DNA from 3 places in the Halomonas bluephagenesis genome. Region 1 is predicted to be linked to each of the others. Evidence: predicted binding sites of a transcription regulator. Region 1 holds the regulator's gene; each other region holds the start of a gene.
The links. Region 1 encodes FliA, which starts transcription of late flagellar genes. Its sites were predicted from a motif close to CTAAAGTTNNNNNNNNNNCNGCCGATA; they were not measured.
Positions count from the first base shown of each region.

Region 2: REH51_RS06425 (flagellin N-terminal helical domain-containing protein) is a predicted target of FliA. The motif match lies at 1,758-1,784, and genes of this name have one in related genera.
Region 3: REH51_RS16655 (DUF4019 domain-containing protein) is a predicted target of FliA. The motif match lies at 1,309-1,335, and genes of this name have one in related genera.

Region 1 covers NZ_CP133631.1:2,188,946-2,192,221, forward strand. The annotation lists gene flhF (flagellar biosynthesis GTPase FlhF) at 1-460, shown strand, start outside; gene REH51_RS09680 (hypothetical protein) at 457-1,035, shown strand; gene REH51_RS09685 (flagellar protein FlhE) at 1,170-1,583, shown strand; gene REH51_RS09690 (RNA polymerase sigma factor FliA) at 1,610-2,311, shown strand; gene REH51_RS09695 (motility protein A) at 2,351-3,166, shown strand; gene REH51_RS09700 (OmpA/MotB family protein) at 3,171-3,276, shown strand, end outside.
Region 2 covers NZ_CP133631.1:1,458,355-1,461,630, forward strand. The annotation lists gene REH51_RS06420 (flagellin N-terminal helical domain-containing protein) at 1-358, opposite strand, end outside; gene REH51_RS06425 (flagellin N-terminal helical domain-containing protein) at 794-1,690, opposite strand; gene fliD (flagellar filament capping protein FliD) at 1,955-3,276, opposite strand, start outside.
Region 3 covers NZ_CP133631.1:3,669,211-3,672,486, forward strand. The annotation lists gene REH51_RS16645 (YehS family protein) at 1-395, shown strand, start outside; gene REH51_RS16650 (class I SAM-dependent DNA methyltransferase) at 480-1,223, opposite strand; gene REH51_RS16655 (DUF4019 domain-containing protein) at 1,382-1,789, shown strand; gene REH51_RS16660 (antibiotic biosynthesis monooxygenase family protein) at 1,907-2,224, shown strand; gene REH51_RS16665 (LysE family translocator) at 2,265-2,876, opposite strand; gene REH51_RS16670 (Lrp/AsnC family transcriptional regulator) at 3,019-3,183, shown strand; gene REH51_RS16675 (Lrp/AsnC ligand binding domain-containing protein) at 3,226-3,276, shown strand, end outside.

The DNA.
Region 1 (3,276 bases):
GAACACCCATATGGCGGTGGAAGATGCCGCCGGCACCCCTCTGTTGGCATGGGTTGGGGAGGTTCGTGACCCTGAAAGTGGCAAACGCATCGCGCGTCGTTACTGGTTAACGCCTGCCCGGTTAGGTGCCGACGTGCGTTCGCTTCTGGTTATCCAGCTTCAAAGCGAAGGGGTATCCAGCCTGACCAAACGCGCTTGGCAGCAGTTGAAAGATTCGGATGATGGCGAGGTAAGCACTGAGGTTCGCTTATTGATGGCCAGCGGTATCGCGGCGGCGGCGGGGCACTTAGATGTTGTTAATGATGACGCTGCGATAGCACTGCGTTCCGATTTGTTAAGGCTGTTGGGTACTACTCGCAAGCGGCGCGATACGGCGATGTTAGATGCGCTTGTCCACGCGTTTATGGCTCGTGACGCTATTCGCCAGCTCAGCAGCGTTAGCCGAGAGGGGCTGGTATGAGTGCCCAGGATCAGGCAGCGGGCCTACGCAAGTGGGCAGATTTACAGCGCCAACAGCGCCAAACACAGTCTGTAGAGAGCGACCCCACGGCAGACGTATTTGCGGCTGAGCCTCTGACGCCTACGACTGATCTTTTAACAGTGCCACCGGTCGCTGCCTCAAAGCAAACCGCGGCGCCGCCCCCTGTGCCGCAAAAACCGCTTATCGTGATTGGTCTGCCTAGCAGTGGCGATCAGCAGGTGGCTAAAGTAAAAGGGCGCCTAGCCCAATGGTCAGTACTGGGCCGACGGTGGGCTGGCGACCCGGATGATTGGGATATTCACATCGTTAAGGCGGATGCCGCTAATCTTGGCCAACTGAAAGAGCGCTTTCCGCGTTGGGCGTTATGGATTAATAGCGATGCCGATGCTTTCGCACAGATGTATCGCTCGCTTCGGCAAGTGCAGGAAAACGGTGGTCCTAGGCAGCTGCTGGCGCTGCACGAGCCAAACTTGCCGCGTAGAGGTCTGCTCGACAACCTGCGGGAAGCCGCCAGCTATTATTTGGATATAGAGCTTTTACTGCTGGCGCGATGACGCTAGCCTGACGCAATGTGGCCGCGCTTTAACAGAGGCTAACAAGTGCCTCTATGAGGAATAACAATGCCTATGCTCGCTGGTTTCAAAACGCGTTATTGCAGCATGACTGCTACGCAAAAAGTTTTAACATAATGGGCTATCTCAAAGTCGGTAGCTTCAAAACCGTGCTGATGGTGGCACTAAGCGCCATTACAATGAGTGCTTATGCCGCTACTGGCAGCTGGAGTACCGAGGTGCCCAGCGTGCTGGTAGCGATGAGTGACCGAGCTGTCAGCAGCCAGCCCATTCAACCACCGGCAGGAGCTCAAGTAGAGGATGCTGCGATAGGGCGTATTCATTGGCGTTATCAAATGCCGGTCAACGCGCCGGTTAATGCGTGGCTATGCCACCCTGAACAGTGTGTTCCTTTGAACGCGATGCGGGGCTCAACCTCTGCGTTAGCCGGTAAGCAGGTGAATGGGCCGCTGCACTTTCGTTTTGCGTTGACGCCGGGCCAGCGCCCGGTGCGGGTGCAGGAACTGCAAGTGATTGTGAACTACCAGTGAACAGTGTTTAGCCGTGAGGCACGAGGATGTATACAGCACAAGGCAGGATTAAACAGAGCGAGCTGTTAACCCAATACATGCCACTGGTAAGACGTCAGGCCTTAACGCTGCAGGTAAGACTACCCGCAAGTATTGAGTTAGATGATCTTATTCAAGCCGGCATGGTGGGCTTATTAGAAGCATTGGGGCGTTTTGATGCGACCCAGGGGGCGACGTTCGCCACGTTTGCAAGCCAGCGTATTCGCGGCGCCATGATGGATGAGCTGCGCACACGTGATTGGTTACCTCGTAGTGTACGCCGCTCTGCTAGAGCCGTGGATGATGCGGTGCGCCGCCTCGAACAGCAGTTAGGACGCCCGCCAGAAGAGGGCGAAATCGCGCGTGATCTGGATATACCGCTCAGTGAGTATCAGCAATTACTTAACGATACGAACAGCGGCCAGTTGTTGCCCTTTGAAGAATTGGTGGCAGAAGGGGCAGAACCCGCGAAAGAGGAAGCCAATAACCTGCCCTTTGATCAGCTGTTAGATCAACAGCAGCGCCAGTCGTTAATTGATGCGATTGATGCCTTACCCGAGCGTGAAAAGCTGCTGATGGCGCTGTATTACCAAGAAGAGCTGAACCTTAAAGAAGTCGGGGCGGTGCTTGGAGTGACCGAGTCCCGCGTGTCTCAGCTTCACAGTCAAGCGATTAGCAGGCTTCGCGCACGCTTATATGACACCACCTAACGCCACTATTAATCACTAATAACCGGCGAGGAGCCGTTGATGAACCCATCTACGCTGATCGGTATTTTTGCCAGCATGCTATTGCTGGTAAGCGTGCTGTTTTTTACTGCAGAGTCGCCAGAAAGCTTTATCAACTTGCCGGGGCTTGCCATTGTGGTAACCGGTACCTTGGCCGCTACTTTTATTAGTTATCCGCTGAAAGAAGTGTTACGCGTGGTGCGCCTTGTGGGGTTGGTTTTTCGGCGCGAGAATACCTATGTACGTGATGATATTAACGAACTGGTTTCAATGTCGCGACTATGGTTTAAAGGCGACGTCAGGGCGGTTGAAAAGGAGCTAGAGCACACCCGTAATCCCTTTTTGCGCACCGGAATTCAACTGGTGATTGCTAATACGAAAGAAGATGAAATTTTTGACATGTTGCGCTGGCGCATTGCTCGATTAAAAGCGCGGGAACATGCCGAGGCGCAGATATTTCGTACGATGGCTACCTACGCACCCGCGTTTGGCATGATTGGTACCTTGGTGGGGCTGGTCAATATGCTGGAAGTGATGGATGCCGGGGATCTTGACGTTATTGGTCCGCGCATGGCAGTGGCTCTGCTGACAACGTTTTACGGTATTCTGCTCGCCAATCTGGTGTTCAAACCGATTGCCGTCAAGCTAGAGCGGCGCACGGAGGAGCGCCTTATCACCATGAACATGGTGCTGGAAGGTATCTCATTAATTACCAAACGACGCCTGCCTTCGTTTATTGAAGAAACGCTCAATTCCTTTGTTGCTAACTATCATGACGAGATCCGCGATGCCTCTGTGAAACCGCGGCCAACGGTTAGTTCTGCGGCAAAAGGGTAGCGCCATGCTAGATCGTGATTCACGGCACGCGCTGGAATTGCCTACTGTGTCAGGCGAGGGCGATGAAGGCTGGCTAACGAGCTACTTAGACGTGTTAACGCTGCTAATCA
Region 2 (3,276 bases), 730 kb from region 1:
CTAGGCGCTCGTTGACCTCCTCCTGAATGGAGTCGATGTCCTGCGCGGTGTTGGTATCATTTTGTGCTTGAACGGTCAGCTCACGAATACGCTGTAAGTTATCGTTGATTTGGTCCAGTGAACCTTCAGCGGTTTGCGCCAGTGAAATACCGTCGTTAGAGTTACGAGCAGCTTGGTTCAGGCCAGTTACAGTGCTGGTCATCCGATTGGCAATGGCCTGGCCAGCGGCATCGTCAGCAGCGCTGTTGATACGCAGGCCTGAAGAAAGACGCTCTTGTGCTTGCTGTAGCGAGCTTTGCGCACCCTTCAAGTTGTTTTGGCCAATCAACGCTGTAATGTTGGTATTAATAACAGACATGTGCTTCTCCTACATATGATTACTGGCCTAATCGGCCTGCCTTACGGCTTGCTGCCGTTGTATTAATTAACGGCAGACTGAGGAGATACTTAAATTTTTACGCTCTTTATTTGTAGAAATAATGTACCAGCCTTAATTTTCAACCTAGATCTCATTTCCTTGCATGACAGACCGAACATAGACCAACCCTCATCTCCCTTCTGTGAACTATGTGTATCCAAGGAGTAAACCTACCCTCGACATGTATATCAGCTGCAGGAAACCTAAATTTATAGATTAATTGCGGCCTTTTAGATCAGACGACAGCATCCCCAACAACTTGATTGTCCAATAAAAATTCCGGCATCAGTGGGCACTGATGCCGGAACATTGGCTTACCGGATAATCGACGTAAATATTAATTATCGGGCGTTATGACATTAACCTAAATTTGGCTTACTGGAGCAGAGAAAGAACGCTCTGCGGGCTCTGGTTCGCCTGGGCAAGGATAGAGGTCCCTGCCTGTTCGAGAATCTGCGCGCGAGTCAGGTTGGAACCCTCAACCGCGTAGTCAGCATCTTCAATACGTGAACGAGCTGCCTGTAAGTTCGTAGAAGTCGTCTGGATGTTGTCTAGCGCAGTTTCAAAGCGGTTCTGCATGGCACCCAAATTGCTACGTTCTTTATCAACAGTTGATAAGCGCTCGTCCAGAATCGCCAAAGAATTGGCTTGCAGAACATCAAAACCAGCAGCGCTAACGCCGCGGGTATCGCCAGTTGCGAGATTACCCTGCGTGCCTGCGGCCAACGCGGAGAGCATGTTCCAGCCACCAGCAGCAGTAGAATCGCCGGCACCACTCGCTCCGCCAATGCTAATTGAAATAGTTTCGCCGTCTTTAGCGCCAACTTGAATAGAAAAGCTAGTACCTGAGGCAGATGCATCAAACAAATCGCGCCCGTTAAACTGAGTTTGTTCAGTAACACGATCAATTTCAGCTAGACGCTCGTTAACTTCTTCCTGGATAGAGTCGATGTCTTGGGCAGTGTTGGTGTCATTCTGCGCCTGAACCGTCAACTCACGAATACGCTGCAAGTTGTCGTTAACTTGATCCAGCGCGCCTTCAGCTGTCTGTGCCAGCGAAATACCGTCGTTAGCATTACGTGATGCTTGGTTCAGACCAGTCACTGTGCTGGTCATGCGGTTAGCAATAGCCTGGCCAGCGGCATCGTCAGCAGCACTGTTGATACGCAGACCTGAAGAAAGGCGCTCTTGTGCTTGCTGTAGCGAGCTTTGTGCGCCTTTCAGGTTGTTTTGGCCAATCAACGCGGTGATGTTGGTATTGATAACAGACATGTGCTTCTCCTACATATAGTTACTGGCCTGATCGGCCTGCCTTACGGCTTTCTGCCGTTATATTAATTAACGGCAGCTAGGGGAAATACTTGAATTTTTTACGCTCTTTTTTGTAAAAAAGTATCAACCACTAACGTCTGCCACTACTTGCCCCTTTCAATAGCACAGCCTGTCGCTAATTTCATTCATACTGGCCACTTCGGCGCCATTAAAAAACCCCAACCTTTCGGGCTGGGGCTAAAAGAAAACTGAACTCGAAAGACGCTATCTACGATTTGCCATTTGCGAATTCATCATATCCAGCTGCTGGAACAAATAGCCGCTGGGGGAGTTCATTTGCGACATCATCATATCTAACTGAGTAAACTGCTTACGATAGCGCTCAACCGTGCGCTCAATAGACGTTTCCATTCGCTCAAAGCGGCTATCCAACGACTCCACTCGCCCCTCCGCACTACGCTGGGCACTGCCCAATGCGCCATTTTCGCTTAGCACCCTATCCAATACCGCACTTACCTGCCCCCCCATACCAGCGTCATCACTGTCGCTGGCAAAAAATGCCGCCACGGCATCTTGATTGTTCGCCACAGCATCACTCATTTTGGTTGAATCAAGCTCAAGGGTGCCATCTTTTTTAAGCTCAATACCGATGTCGGATAGGCGAGAGATATCACCGCCGGGCACATTACCTACCAGCGCAGAGCGCAACTGGGATTCAATAGAACGCACTGCACGATCACCAATCAAATCGCCTGCTGCATCGCCACCGCCATTGAAAGCCGTTAGCTCACCGATTTTGGCTTTCAGATCATTATAACCTTTTACAAAGCCTTCGACGGCTTCACGCACAGCCAACGTGTTTCGCGCGACGACTACGGTATTCGGGCTATCCGCTTCGGTCACCTTTTCTACATTTAGTGTCACACCAGCGATGGCACCTTGGACGCTATTAGTTTCACTGGTAATTGCAATCCCGTTTACTTTCAAATTGGCGTTACGACCTTCGTAAGCTGTGTTCGCATCAGAGGCAAGTACGACTCCACCCGCCAGCCCCGAGAAGGCCATACCATTGATAGACCCTTCTTCTCCGGTCTTCGCGGAGTTAAGCGCCAGCCGATACCCGCTACCATCGTTGACGATAGAAGCATTAACTTTTGGACCCTCTTCAAAATCAAAATCGTTAATCTGGTCGCGGATATCTTCGAGAGAACTACCTTCCGTCAGCGCGATAGTTCGCGTAATGTCATTATTATCAGCATCTTTTCCGAAGGTTAATGTCAGGCTTGCACCGGCCTCTGTTAGGCCCTGAGTAAGCGCATCATCCCCTTGAATGCTATTAGTGGCTAAGCTACCTGCACGGGCAAGCTGTGTTACCTCCACATCATAACGCCCTGCAGTTGCCTCACTACTAGCTGTTGCCTTTATAGCGGTGCCGCCACGTATTTCGGTAGACAAACTTTGATAAAGCTTGGGATCGTTCAGCTTGTTGACCGAGGTCTGAAACTGAGACATCGCACTTTTCAACTGACCGTACCCGGATATCTTTGCTTCTTGCTGCGTTTTTTGCTGAGTGATTGGTACCAACT
Region 3 (3,276 bases), 1.5 Mb from region 1:
GCGTGAGCCAAGCGCAGGTCACTGCTTGGCTGAAAAAGGATGAAGATGACGCTTTTGTGTCGATGAAAAATAGAGAGCTGGCGGCGTTTCTGAATGGTTTTATCAGCTTTAAACGTGGAAAGCGTGAAGGCCCACAGCCTGCGCCTGAAGCGCAATTAAACAATAATATGGTGTTCCAGAAGCTGCGAATTGCGCTGAATCTGAAAGCAGACGATATCTTGGCAGTGTTTGAACTGGTGGGCTTACCGCTAAGTCATCATGAGCTCAGCGCTTTCTTCCGTAAGCCAAGTCATAAGAATTACCGTGAGTGTAAAGATCAAATGCTGCGTAATTTCTTGCTCGGTATTCAACGCCAGCTACGGCCTGGCTCGAACGACGCAGGGTCTGAGTCTTAAGTTCAAGTTCAGCGCTTTACACCTCGCTTTATGTCACACGGTAACGGCAAGAGAGGCAACATAAGCCTCTCTGCCTTATCGACGCTAACGCTTCACACAGACGAAAATCGCATTGCCCGACAGGTTATCCCAAGGGGTGATGGTCTGGTAGTTGTGCTCAAATACATGCACCTCAAAATAAGGCGCCAGTAGGTCGGTTAATTCCGTAAAGCTGACCGCTACCATCGGATGCTCATCGTTCCATATCTGCGTGGCGTCTGCGATGGTTTTTTCAATACTTAGTCTAAGCGATTGCTTTTCGCCGTGCCCAGCGTAGTGCCAACCCGAGCGGAATGTGAAGACACTGTCTTCTTGTTTGGCACTGTGTTTAACCCATAAATCGTTATTGATTTTGTTTTTATCCACCGCGTTAAAATAGAAAACGCCGCCCTGTTTTAGCGTGCGATGGGCTCTGGAAATACACCCTTTTAGCTTTTCAATCCCATCGTTGTAGTGGATCGAGTACAGAAAGCAGGTGATCAAATCGAGGGGCTCGCTGGCTTCGAATGCACTCATGTCTTGCAGCGAAAAGAGCGCTTCTGGGCAACGTATGGCGGCGATATCCAGCATGGGTTGGTTAATATCAAGACCACTGCTGAGATAACCGAAATCAATAAAATGGCGAACATGAGGGCCCGTGCCACAGGCTAAATCAAGGTGCGTATGCCCGCCGTTGCCGAAGATCTGATGGAGCCGATGAATGGCGTTGCTTTGCGCTTGATAGTCGATATCGACACACATCAAATCGTAGTAGCCAGATAGGTCGGTATAGAGTGCGTTGGCGGACATGGTAGCCTAATGGTGGGCGCTGAAATATTGGGTGGCGCATAGTAAACGAGCTGAGAAGGTTTTAGAAGCGGGGAAAATATTGCTGTTAAAGAAGTCCTGTCATTATCCGATAATTACGTAAGAGGTATGAAAATACCAAACCGCCACAAGAGTCTGCCATGTCAAAATCACCTGCTTTTCTTCTCGCCGCGATACTGCTTAGCCTGACCACCTATGCTCAGGCCTCTGTTCAGACAGCAGAGGCAGCGGCGCTGGCGTGGCTAGAATCAATTGATAATGGTGAGGTTGAACAAGCCTGGGAAGCCTCATCGCCGCTACTCAAAACGCCGCTATCGCCTAGAATGCTCAGACGTATTATTGAATTAGCACGCCATGAGTTTGGCCCGGTAGAATCACGTCAGCGAGTGCAAGTCTCCCATTATCAATCTATGCCCGGTGCGCCGGATGGCGACTACATGGTTTTTATCTTCCATACTCGATTTGAAAATAAAACGAGAGGGATCGAAACCGTAACGCCTCATTTGGAAAATGGAGAGTGGCGAGTCAGTGGTTATTATGTGCAATAGCTCTGTGTAATAGCTCTGTGTAATAGCTCTGTGTAATAGCTCTGTGTAGTGCTTCTTTGTAATAGGTTTTTGTAAATGACTGATGCCGTAACCAATACGAATCAAGGTGGTGCTGCTATGCCTAGTATTGCTAATACGCCCGAGCCGCCTTACTACGCGGTTATTTTTACCTCACAACGCACCGAGATCGATAATGGCTATGACGCAATGGCGACAAGAATGGTTGAACTTGCAGCACAGCAGCCGGGATTCTTGGGGGTAGAGTCTGCCCGAAATGAGGTGGGAGTGACGGTGTCATACTGGGCTGATTTGGCCTCAATAAAAGCGTGGAAAGCCCACGCTGAGCATCAGGAAGCTCAGCGACTAGGCCATCAGCAGTGGTACCAGCACTTTAAGACGCGCATTGCCAAAGTCGAACGAGATTATGGTATTTAAACTATCAACGCAGCCTAGGCAGGCTTTTTGCTGATTAAGTTTAAGAGGCTAACCTTAGGGCAAAGCCAATAATGAGTGTTCCAAATACCCAGCGTTGCAGGGTTTGCCTTTTTTGATGGCTGGCAAACCAGCGTTGCATCCGCGCTCCCAAGCAGGCATATAGCGCATCGTACACAAGCCCCACGCCCACTAGCACAGCCCCCAATAGAGTAAATTGGAGCGCAACGTCACCCTGTTGGGTGTGAACGAACTGGGGTAATAACACCGAACAAAACAGCAGCGATTTCGGGTTCAGCAGGTTCGTTAAAAGACCCCGTCTCCAGGCTAGGTAATAGCTACCGGTGAGCGATGCTTGCGGGTGGTTAGTATCGGTGCTCCGTTTAGTACGAATCAGCTGTACGCCCACCCAAATCAAGTAGGCAGCACCGAGATAACGAACAGCATCAAAAAGCCACGGAGCGGCGACAAATAGGGCGGCCAGGCCCAAACCGGCTAACGCCACATGCAGCCCTCGGGCGATGGCTAACCCTAGCGCTGTGGCTAATCCATGCCCACGGCCCAGCGTACTGCTGGTATGTAGCACCAACAGCATATCTGGGCCTGGAATCAGGTAAACAATGGCTAATGCACTAATAAAAAGACCGATTTCCATGGCCGCTCCCTCAAAATTGCACGTAGTGACTTCATAAAGGGCATGGTACCGTTAAACTGATGAGTGATTTCTTGCCATTTGCGCTCATGGAACATCAGTTATTGGTATTTTGTGCCAAATAAGAGTGGAGAAATGCTTACTTATGCCAGTTGGTCAGTTAGATGCTATCGATCGACGCATTCTTGCGTTGCTACAGGGGGATGCTCGCTTAACCAATGTGGAGCTCGCAGAGAAAGTAAATTTGTCGCCGTCTCCCTGTTTACGCCGAGTGCGACGCTTGGAAGCAAGCGGCATTATTCGTGGCTAACACGCGGAGCTTGATCGTCGAAGCGTCGGGCTGGAGTTAACGGTGTTTGTGGGCATTAAGGTAGAACGCCACCATGAAGAGCAAGCTAATGCC